3 regions of the Staphylococcus sp. GDH8C109P genome follow, and region 1 is predicted to be linked to each of the others. Evidence: predicted binding sites of a transcription regulator. Region 1 holds the regulator's gene; each other region holds the start of a gene.
What was found. The regulator LexA, encoded in region 1, represses DNA repair genes until DNA is damaged. The targets are predictions, from matches to a motif close to CGAACATATGTTCG.

Region 1 (3,223 bases):
CTTCAATGATTGTTGGTACATCTGCAGTTTTAGCTTCGTTAATAGCATTATCAATAGCATCTATATCATTACCATCTTTAACTAAAATGTGTTTCCAACCATATGATTCAAAACGCGTTTTAACATCTTCAGAAAATGCTTTGTTTAAATCTCCATCTAAAGAAATGTCATTTGAGTCATATAATACAATAAGTTTATCTAATTGTGTATGACCAGCTAATGATGCTGCTTCATGTGAAATACCTTCCATTAAATCTCCATCAGATGCTATCACGTAAGTATGATGATCTATTACATTAGCATCTTCTTTATTAAACTTACCAGCGAGATGTTTTTCAGCCATTGCCATACCTACAGACATAGCAAAACCTTGTCCTAATGGTCCAGTTGTTACTTCAACACCATCTGTATGTCTAAACTCTGGATGACCTGGAGTTTTTGAACCCCATTGTCTAAATTGTTTTAATTCATCCAATTCTAAGCTACCTGAAACGTGTAATAAACTGTATAACAATGCAGAACCATGGCCTGCAGATAATACAAAACGATCTCTATCGAAGAAATCTTTTGATTGGGGGTTGAAATTTAAGTGGCGTGTCCATAATGTATATGCCATTGGAGCTGCGCCCATTGGTAATCCAGGGTGACCTGAGTTTGCTTGTTCAACAGCATCGATACTTAAGGCTCTTATCGTATCTATTGCTAATTGATCTTTTTCTTTATTCATCTAAATGACTTCCTTTCTTATAGCAAGTTTCATTACTATTATACCTTATTTAGTAATTATTTAACAAAAAATTGATTTAGTTATTATCTTTTTTATCTTTAGAATCTAATATTTTTTTCACCTTTTCAGGCGTTACATCATTGCCCTCAGGATCAATAACTCTTGTACTTTCAATTTGTTTTTTAAAGCTTTGTCGGAAGGAATCTAAATATGCTTTTCTTAATTTCGATTGTTCTTTTGATTCAGATTCAGTCAATCCTTGTTCTTTTTTCTTTTTTGCTAACTCATTTATACGCTTAATATCTACGGCATCATTTTTCGCCATAATAAACCTCCGTAATTCATAATATAGAAAATATAACAAAAAAATAAGCGAAACTAAATAGTTACGCTTACTTTACCATTCTACTAAATAAATTCACTTTCACAATACAGTTGGCTTAATATTTTATTTGGCTTTTGCTAAAAATTGATTGAGCGTCCGTTCGCTTTTTTCATCTGAATTCATTTGGTACTGTTCGTCTTTTGTAGAAATATTTGTGATTTGATGATCTGTCATTTCGTACGTTTGTTCTGATTTTGTATTATAATAAGCACTTAATATAAATACAGTACTTAAAATCATTGTAACTAGCAATACTGTAATATAAGGTTTAATTTGATATATAGATAGTTTAAACATATAAGTCACTCCTAGAACGTTTGTTTGTACTTAAACTTTATCAGAACATCTGTTCTCTGTCAACACAAAAACGAACAAACGTTTGTAAACATTAATAATACATGCTATAATAAAAACAAATTAACGTAGGGAGTGCCTATTATGAGAGAATTAACTAAGCGACAAAATGAGATTTTTGAGTATATTAAACAGACTGTTCATTCAAAGGGTTATCCGCCAAGTGTTCGAGAAATTGGTGAAGCTGTTGGTTTAGCATCTAGCTCAACTGTGCATGGACATCTATCTAGACTAGAAGAAAAAGGTTATATAAAAAGAGATCCAACTAAACCACGTGCAATTGAAATTGTTACCGAACAATTAGGTGAAACCGTGAATATGGAATCTACAATTCACGTGCCAGTCATTGGAAAAGTAACAGCAGGTATACCTATTACTGCTGTTGAAAATGTTGAAGAGTATTTTCCGTTACCCGAACATTTCACCTCAACGCATAACAGCGATATTTTCATCTTAAATGTTGTTGGTGATAGCATGATTGAAGCGGGAATATTAGATGGAGATAAAGTTATCGTAAGAAGCCAAACTATTGCTGAAAATGGTGATATTATTGTAGCAATGACTGAGGACAATGAAGCTACAGTCAAGCGTTTTTACAAAGAAAAAACGCGATACCGTTTACAGCCGGAAAATAGTACAATGTCGCCAATCTATTTAGATCAAGTTGCTGTTTTAGGTAAAGTTGTCGGCCTATTTAGAGAAATTTAATTTTATAGATAAAGACACTCTCAATAAATAAGAGGCTACGCTTATAGCGTAGCCTCTTATTTATTGTCATTTTTTTCTAAGACATCTTTCCCTTTTTCTAGTATATCTTCTGTTTGATCTTTTTTATTTGTTGTCATAATACCTCATCCTCACAGAATATAGATACCCTTTTCAACAATGCATAAACACTATCCCGTATAATTTTCAGTCCAATAAGGTTGTTTATGTTCATTAAAGTCAACGCCGACACCTAAAGTATTAAATTCTTTTTTAAGAATATTTTTTCTATGACCTAAAGAGTTCATTAATCCTTGGTGAGCATAAATGCTACTTGGTTGACCATAAGCTAAATTCTCGCCAGCTGTATTAAAATCATGTCCATCTTGTTCTAATCTATCAAATGGTGAATCCCCAGATTGATTATTATGGTCAAAATAATTATTCTCTGCCATATCATTACTGTGTTTGCGTGCTGTATCAGAGATAGATTCAGAATAATCTAATGTATTTAACCCATGTTGTACTCTTTCAGCATTGACCAAATCAAAATTTTGGAGTTCAAAACTTTTTGCTAAATTACGCGAAGGCGTTGCATATTGATTTTGAAGTCGATTCTCCATTTTTTCACTTACTAATAATAGCGCAGTGAGATTGTTGTCATTATGCTTATCATAAAAAGCTGTCGTGTAAATATTGTCTTTTTTAAAATTATCAAATTCATTATCGCGAACGTCTATACTCAAATGACCTTTACGTTTTGTAGTTATCGGATCACCTAATCGTTCTCTAACTATATCTTTAGGAGTACTATATTTAATTTTAGATTTTGAAGAAATAACATTTTGATTACTGTATAGTCCGTTCACTTTACCTTTAATATAACTTACCATAATAAAGCTTCTATAATTCTCCGAATAATACGCATACCATTGTGTACCAAATTCATTTGAAGTAACGCGTTTTGCTTTACCTAGTTTTCTTTCAACTTCAGCCTTCGACATATTCATTTGAATATTATTCAAAGCAAATTCTTGCTCATCAGGTACTTT
Region 2 (3,223 bases), on a different contig from region 1:
TCGTCACCCTTCTGCTTTTAATTCAAACAACATATCTCTGAGTTCAGTTGCCTTTTCAAAGTCTAAATCTTTAGCTGCTTGTTTCATTTCTTTTTCTATATTACTAATGGTTTTTTCGCGCTCTTTTTTCGTCATTTTTTTAGGTACTTCCGTACGTTGCGCTTCGTTTGTTTCGTCTGTTTCAACAGTAGCACTGATAACATCGTGAATTTTTTTATTAATTGTGGTAGGTGTAATATTATATTTTTCATTATATGCTTGTTGAATCGATCTACGACGCTCTGTTTCATTTAGTGCATAACGCATTGAATCTGTGATTTTATCTCCATACATAATAACTTCACCGCCACTATTACGTGCTGCACGACCTACTGTTTGGACAAGTGATCTTTGCGAACGTAAGAAGCCTTCTTTATCTGCATCTAATATGACAACAAGAGATACTTCTGGTATATCAATACCCTCTCTTAACAAGTTAATACCAACAATCACGTCATAGGTACCCACACGTAAATCTCGAATAATTTCAATACGTTCTAAAGTTTTAATTTCAGAATGTAAATAATTCACATTAATACCTGCTTCTTTCAAATACGTGGTCAAGTCTTCACTCATCTTTTTAGTCAATGTAGTTACTAATACACGTTCATTTCGATTAATACGTTCTTGTATTTCACTGAGCAAGTCATCAATTTGATTTTCTGTTGGTCTAACTTCTATCTTAGGATCTAATAATCCTGTTGGACGAATAATTTGTTCCACCATTTCATCTGTATGTTCTAATTCATAAGGTCCTGGTGTTGCAGACACATACACGAGTTGTTTTGTTTTTTCTTCAAATTCTTCAAATTTTAACGGTCTATTGTCTAAAGCACTTGGTAACCTAAAACCATGATCAACAAGTACTTGTTTACGCGCACGGTCACCGTTATACATACCTCTGATTTGTGGTAATGTCACATGCGATTCATCAATCATCACAAGCCAATCATCTCCAAAATAATCGAGCAATGTATAAGGTGTTGAACCCATAGGTCTTAGTGTTAAATGTACAGAATAATTTTCGATACCTGAACAAAATCCCATTTCTCTCATCATTTCCAAATCATAATTCGTTCTTTGTTCTAGGCGTTGAGCTTCAAGCAATTTATTTTCCGAACGCAACTCTGACAAACGTTCTTCAAGTTCATTTTCAATACGTTGGATAGCAGATTTCATTTTTTCTTCTCGGGTAACGAAGTGGGAAGCTGGGAAAATTGCAAAGTGATCGCGCTCTCTTAACACTTCTCCAGTTAAATAATTAACTTCACGAATTCTATCAATTTCATCCCCGAAAAATTCAACACGAATGCACATTTCTTCACGAGAAGCTGGGAAGATTTCTACAACATCGCCTCTAACACGAAACGTACCGCGTCTAAAATCAATATCATTTCTTATATATTGCACATCTACCAATTTTTTAAGTAACTCACTTCTGTCCATTTCCATACCTACACGAACACTGACAACCAAATCACGATATTCTTCTGGATTACCTAAACCATAGATACAGCTCACACTAGCAATAATAATGACGTCATCTCGTTCAAATAATGCGCTTGTCGCAGAGTGACGTAATTGGTCAATTTCGTCATTTATTGACGCATCTTTTTCAATAAAAGTGTCAGTTGATGGTACATAGGCCTCTGGCTGATAATAATCGTAGTAACTGACGAAGTATTCGACTCTATTCTCAGGAAAGAATTCTTTAAATTCACTATATAATTGACCCGCTAACGTTTTATTATGGGCGATAATTAAAGTTGGCTTACCAACTTGTTGAATCACATTACTCATTGTAAATGTCTTACCAGTACCTGTAGCTCCGAGTAATGTCTGATGTCTCTTCCCTGCATTCACACCATCTACAATTTGTCGAATCGCTTCTGGTTGGTCCCCTTTAGGGTCAAAATCCGATTGTAATTTAAATGGGTAGTGTTCCATAATGACACATGCCTCCTATTATATTTCTATCTGCTCGAACGTGATTTAAACATCTCATTTAACACGTGACTTATTTTAGTTACTATAACTATATTTTATATGCGTATGTTATTAACAGTTTATATTTTAACAGATTTATAACCTTTAACACAAACATTTGTTCGTAAATTAGTGTTTCACTAAATAAAAACAAACACAGTACATGACCATGTTTGTTTGCGTTAATAAGTTTTTATTCTGATAATAATGAAGTTAAATAATTATATACTTTTTATCATGTTGTATCAATTAAGTTGCTTAACACTTATTACCTAATCATCTTCTTTTTTATGGAGTTCTAATTGGTCAATAATTAAGTAACCTGCTAATAATGAAGCAACATCTATAAATATAATCCATTCATCATGAAAAAAACCTTTTTCAATTGAAGTTCCTATTAAAATCAAAGTTAAAATAGTACCTACCCATTTACTTCTTGTCAGTACACTAAACAATACGACAAGTATGCAGGGAAAAAAAGATGCTAGTATATACCAGATCATTCATGTCACCCGTTCCTATTATTTAAAATAGACATCGTTGTTTCTCGCAATTCCGATTTTGGTATAAATCTTTCTGTAAGCATTTCAGGAATAATATTTTCTATAAAATCTTGCACTGAATTCAAATGGTCAAATTGCATAATTGTTTCTAATGACATTTCGTATATTTCAAAAAATAGTGGCTCAGGATTACGTTTTTGAATTTCGCCAAATGTTTCATATAACAAATCAATTTTGTCAGCAACAGATAAAATTTGACCTTCTAGTGAATCATCTTTTCCTTCTTGCAGTCGCTCTCGATATATGGATTGATATTGTTCTGGTATTTCTTCGTTGATAAAATGATCTACCATTTCTTCTTCTACTTGTGAGAATAATTTTTTTAATTCTCCACTCGCATATTTGACTGGTGTTTTAATATCTCCTGTAAAAATTTCGGCGAAATCATGGTTTAAGGCTTTTTCGTATAAGCTTTTCCAATCTACTTTATTGCCGTGATATTCTTCTACTGTACCTAAATATTGAGCAATTTTAGTCACTTTAAAAGAATGTGCAGCAACATTATGCTCAAAATATTTAAATTTCCCAGGCAATCGTATTAATTTTTCTAAGTCTGATAAACGTTTAAAATATTGATGTACTCCCATGATAGCGCCTCCTCATTTATTTAATGATTGATTATACTTGATTTTATA
Region 3 (3,223 bases), on a different contig from region 1:
TTCAAGGGCACCCTACTGTGCCCTATATATTTTTATCAAAAAACGCCTAACTGAGTTAGACATTGAGAGGTGGTGATATTATGAGTGATGAGAATAAAAAGCAACAACATAATCCTAAAGACCCTGGGCACCGTGGTGGAGGTGGTCTAGGTCATGAAAAAAGAAGTAATGAACCTGTAAAAAAAAGATATAGAAACCATACACACGACCACGAAACATTAAGTGAGTCAAAATTAGAAGAAAAATTTGGAAAAGATTTCAGAAAAGATAGGAAATGATTAATTTTTAAATCCGTAAATTTTATAATAACTTGTCGTATTAGTCTTATGATACACATAATATGAGTCGGCTTTAGATAATTTTTGATTTGTGAGTTTGCTAGTTGTAGAAATTATGAAACTTACATCTAAATTATTGTCAATTTCATGTTTTGCTATTAAACCGTACATAGCTGGTTTCTCAATAGATTCATCATTATAACATTCAATATAATAACTCATTTGTCTATTAGAAAGAACGAAATCAATCGCATGTTCATGTATTAGTGCATTCTTTTGAAAGTCAATTCTAGTTTTATTCATGTTTGATCTAAATTTATTTATTAAAAACACATAAATATATTTATTAAGAACGAATATTATCAACATTGCAGATATCAATAAAGCTATTGATATGCTTAACAACTCATTTTTTATAATAATGCCTATAAAATTATTAACTAATATAAAAATTCCGACACTTATTAGTGAAAATAATATAGAAAACATCTTTTTAATCTCTGATTTTTCTGTATCAAAAATAGATAGATAATCTAAATAAATATATGTGAATAACCCTGCGACACCTGAGCTACACAATAATAAGATTAGTTCCAACATCTCACCCACTTTTTATTTAATTATAACATATTATTATGTATTTTACATATCCCATAGTTTTTATCTATAGGTATATATTTTTATCTTTTTTAGGAGGAATTCTTTATAGGTTAATTCAAACTTTCTATTGCTCTTTATCTTTAAGTTTATTAAAATGTCAGGTAAAATAACCCACCTATTCATTTAGGTGGGCTTTTTTTATTTCCACAATATCTTTCAAATCTAACTTACACATTCCACTTTCTTCATATAAATGTAGTGTTTGTGTGTGAACATCTACATTGTGAATGCAACCATCTTTAGTTTTAATATATCTATCCACAAAATAACGTAATTCAATTTTAGGATCATTGTACATTTTGAATATTAACTTATCGTTTAAATCATTCAATTGGTGGTCGCTTAATGATGGTCTATCAACTTTATTTTGGTCTTGTATGTACTGTTCTAATCTCTCGTATTGTTCGGGTAAGGTCTTGAAAGCTTGCCACTTAACCATGCCACGCCCTTGTGGTATACGTGAGTTAAGATACTCTCTAGGTATTTTACGGTAATCAGTTTCATATTTATATTCATCTGGTGCGTCTGGATTTATTACTTTCATATTATCACCTCATGAATATAACGAAACACTTGTTCGTATATGTAAAGATGTATATTATTACTCGTAAGTTACTAGAAAGCTACTAGAAAACAAAAATAACCACCCAGTGACATGTGTGGGTGGTTTGATATGTATCGAAACAAAATTGTTTAAAAATACTTATCCTTTAGCATTTCTTTTTTCTAATCCTTTATAACTTAATTCAATAAAACTTCTGTAGTTATAAATAAGCTTATCGTCTAATAAATAACCTCCATTTTCTTTTATACTCATAGCAGTAAGATATACATCTTTTATGATTTTAGTAGGATTATCATCTTCTGTATCCTTTCCTTCAGTAAGAAAAGTATAAGCTTTATATAATTTTTCAATAGCATCAAAAGGACCGTTTAGAGCTAATTCTTTATGTAATTCTTCAGATAAATGAATTAAATTAAAACTTTCATTAAACTCAGGGTTTTGTTCATATTTTTCTTCTGGTGGTCCACCAAGTGAGCCTTTTTCTCTAACATCTTCACCATATTGCCTAATCTGAGAAACGGTCGAATTCTCCATATCGGTTTTCAAATCATTCATTTCCGATAATAAAAAACTGATTTGGCCACTATTATTTTCAACATTTATTTGACGAACTCTTTTTAATAAATTAGAAATTTCTTTTCGAAAAACGATGATTATAACTAAAAATAACAAAGGAAAACTAAATTTTTCATATAATAAAACAAATAAATTTATTTGTTCTTTTATAAGCCAAATTAAAAAAATGAGAATATAATAAGAATTCATTAAATTTTACCTCTTTCACATTATTGTATTTTTCAATTGCTTTATTCATGTCGAGTTTCTGAATAATTCACTTAAATGATACCACAAAAAATAGGGCAAGCACATAAGTGCCTACCCTTTATAAATCAATATCATTTTAATTCATTAATTTTAATAACATATCTGCAACATATGTTTCAGTAAATGCAGCTAGGACAATTAAAGGTAAAGACATTAGAAAATACAATTTAAATAACATTATTAGGCTAATTCTTAAAGAGTCGTCTCTTTTTTTATTTTTTCTAAAAATATTACTTATCTTTCGTATTATAGTTTTGTTTAACATATAAAGACCACTAACCATTACACAGAAACTAAATACTTCGAACATATAGTGTGGAATATACGATATAAAACCTGTGAAACCTTTATAAGGATCAAAATTAATCAAAAAACCAAACATTATACCTGGTATTATTATTGAGACTATGAGGTTAAGTGTATATAAAAAAGGTATAGGTATTAATGCTAATATTAACATTTGTATAGGTACGTGAAATCCATTAGTTTGTATAAATCCCCATACTTTTGTTAAACCATGTGTTTCACTTACTCTTTCAGGTGATTTATTTCCTAATTGCTTTAATAATTCTTCTCCAGGAGTAAAAATGTAAGCTATAATAATAGTTATTAATAATAAAATTGTTGCCATTATAAAAATTTTGATTGCTCTTTTTATGTAATTAAAGTCTATTAAATTATGTATATTCAACATCCTTCCCCTTTCCATATAAGGATTTTTTAAGTAAATCCTTTTTTCTTTTGAAACTTTCTATATATATGTACATATAAAATCTATAAATAAAAAGAACATCGCGAAGATGTTGAGTATTACTTGAAAATTGGAACGTTCACGATACTACTCATCGAATTACTTCGCAAGATGTTCTAAGGTAAGACCCCTAAGGAGTTCCTA

Region 2: a site for LexA is predicted at 2,137-2,150, ahead of uvrB (excinuclease ABC subunit UvrB). Genes of this name have one in related genera too.
Region 3: a site for LexA is predicted at 1,505-1,518, ahead of KA867_RS01190 (YolD-like family protein). Genes of this name have one in related genera too.

The regions. Positions count from the first base shown of each region.
Region 1 is NZ_JAESMX010000013.1:68,972-72,194, reverse strand. Features, by position in the region: gene tkt (transketolase) at 1-727, opposite strand, end outside; gene KA867_RS05195 (DUF896 domain-containing protein) at 804-1,052, opposite strand; gene sosA (DNA damage-induced cell division inhibitor SosA) at 1,176-1,409, opposite strand; gene lexA (transcriptional repressor LexA) at 1,551-2,174, shown strand; gene KA867_RS05180 (CAP domain-containing protein) at 2,363-3,223, opposite strand, start outside.
Region 2 is NZ_JAESMX010000001.1:173,771-176,993, reverse strand. Features, by position in the region: gene uvrB (excinuclease ABC subunit UvrB) at 4-1,989, opposite strand; gene KA867_RS00815 (CsbA family protein) at 2,298-2,528, opposite strand; gene KA867_RS00810 (YfbR-like 5'-deoxynucleotidase) at 2,534-3,175, opposite strand.
Region 3 is NZ_JAESMX010000001.1:233,032-236,254, reverse strand. Features, by position in the region: gene KA867_RS01200 (hypothetical protein) at 81-278, shown strand; gene KA867_RS01195 (hypothetical protein) at 279-875, opposite strand; gene KA867_RS01190 (YolD-like family protein) at 1,054-1,482, opposite strand; gene KA867_RS01185 (hypothetical protein) at 1,642-2,268, opposite strand; gene KA867_RS01180 (stage II sporulation protein M) at 2,405-3,013, opposite strand.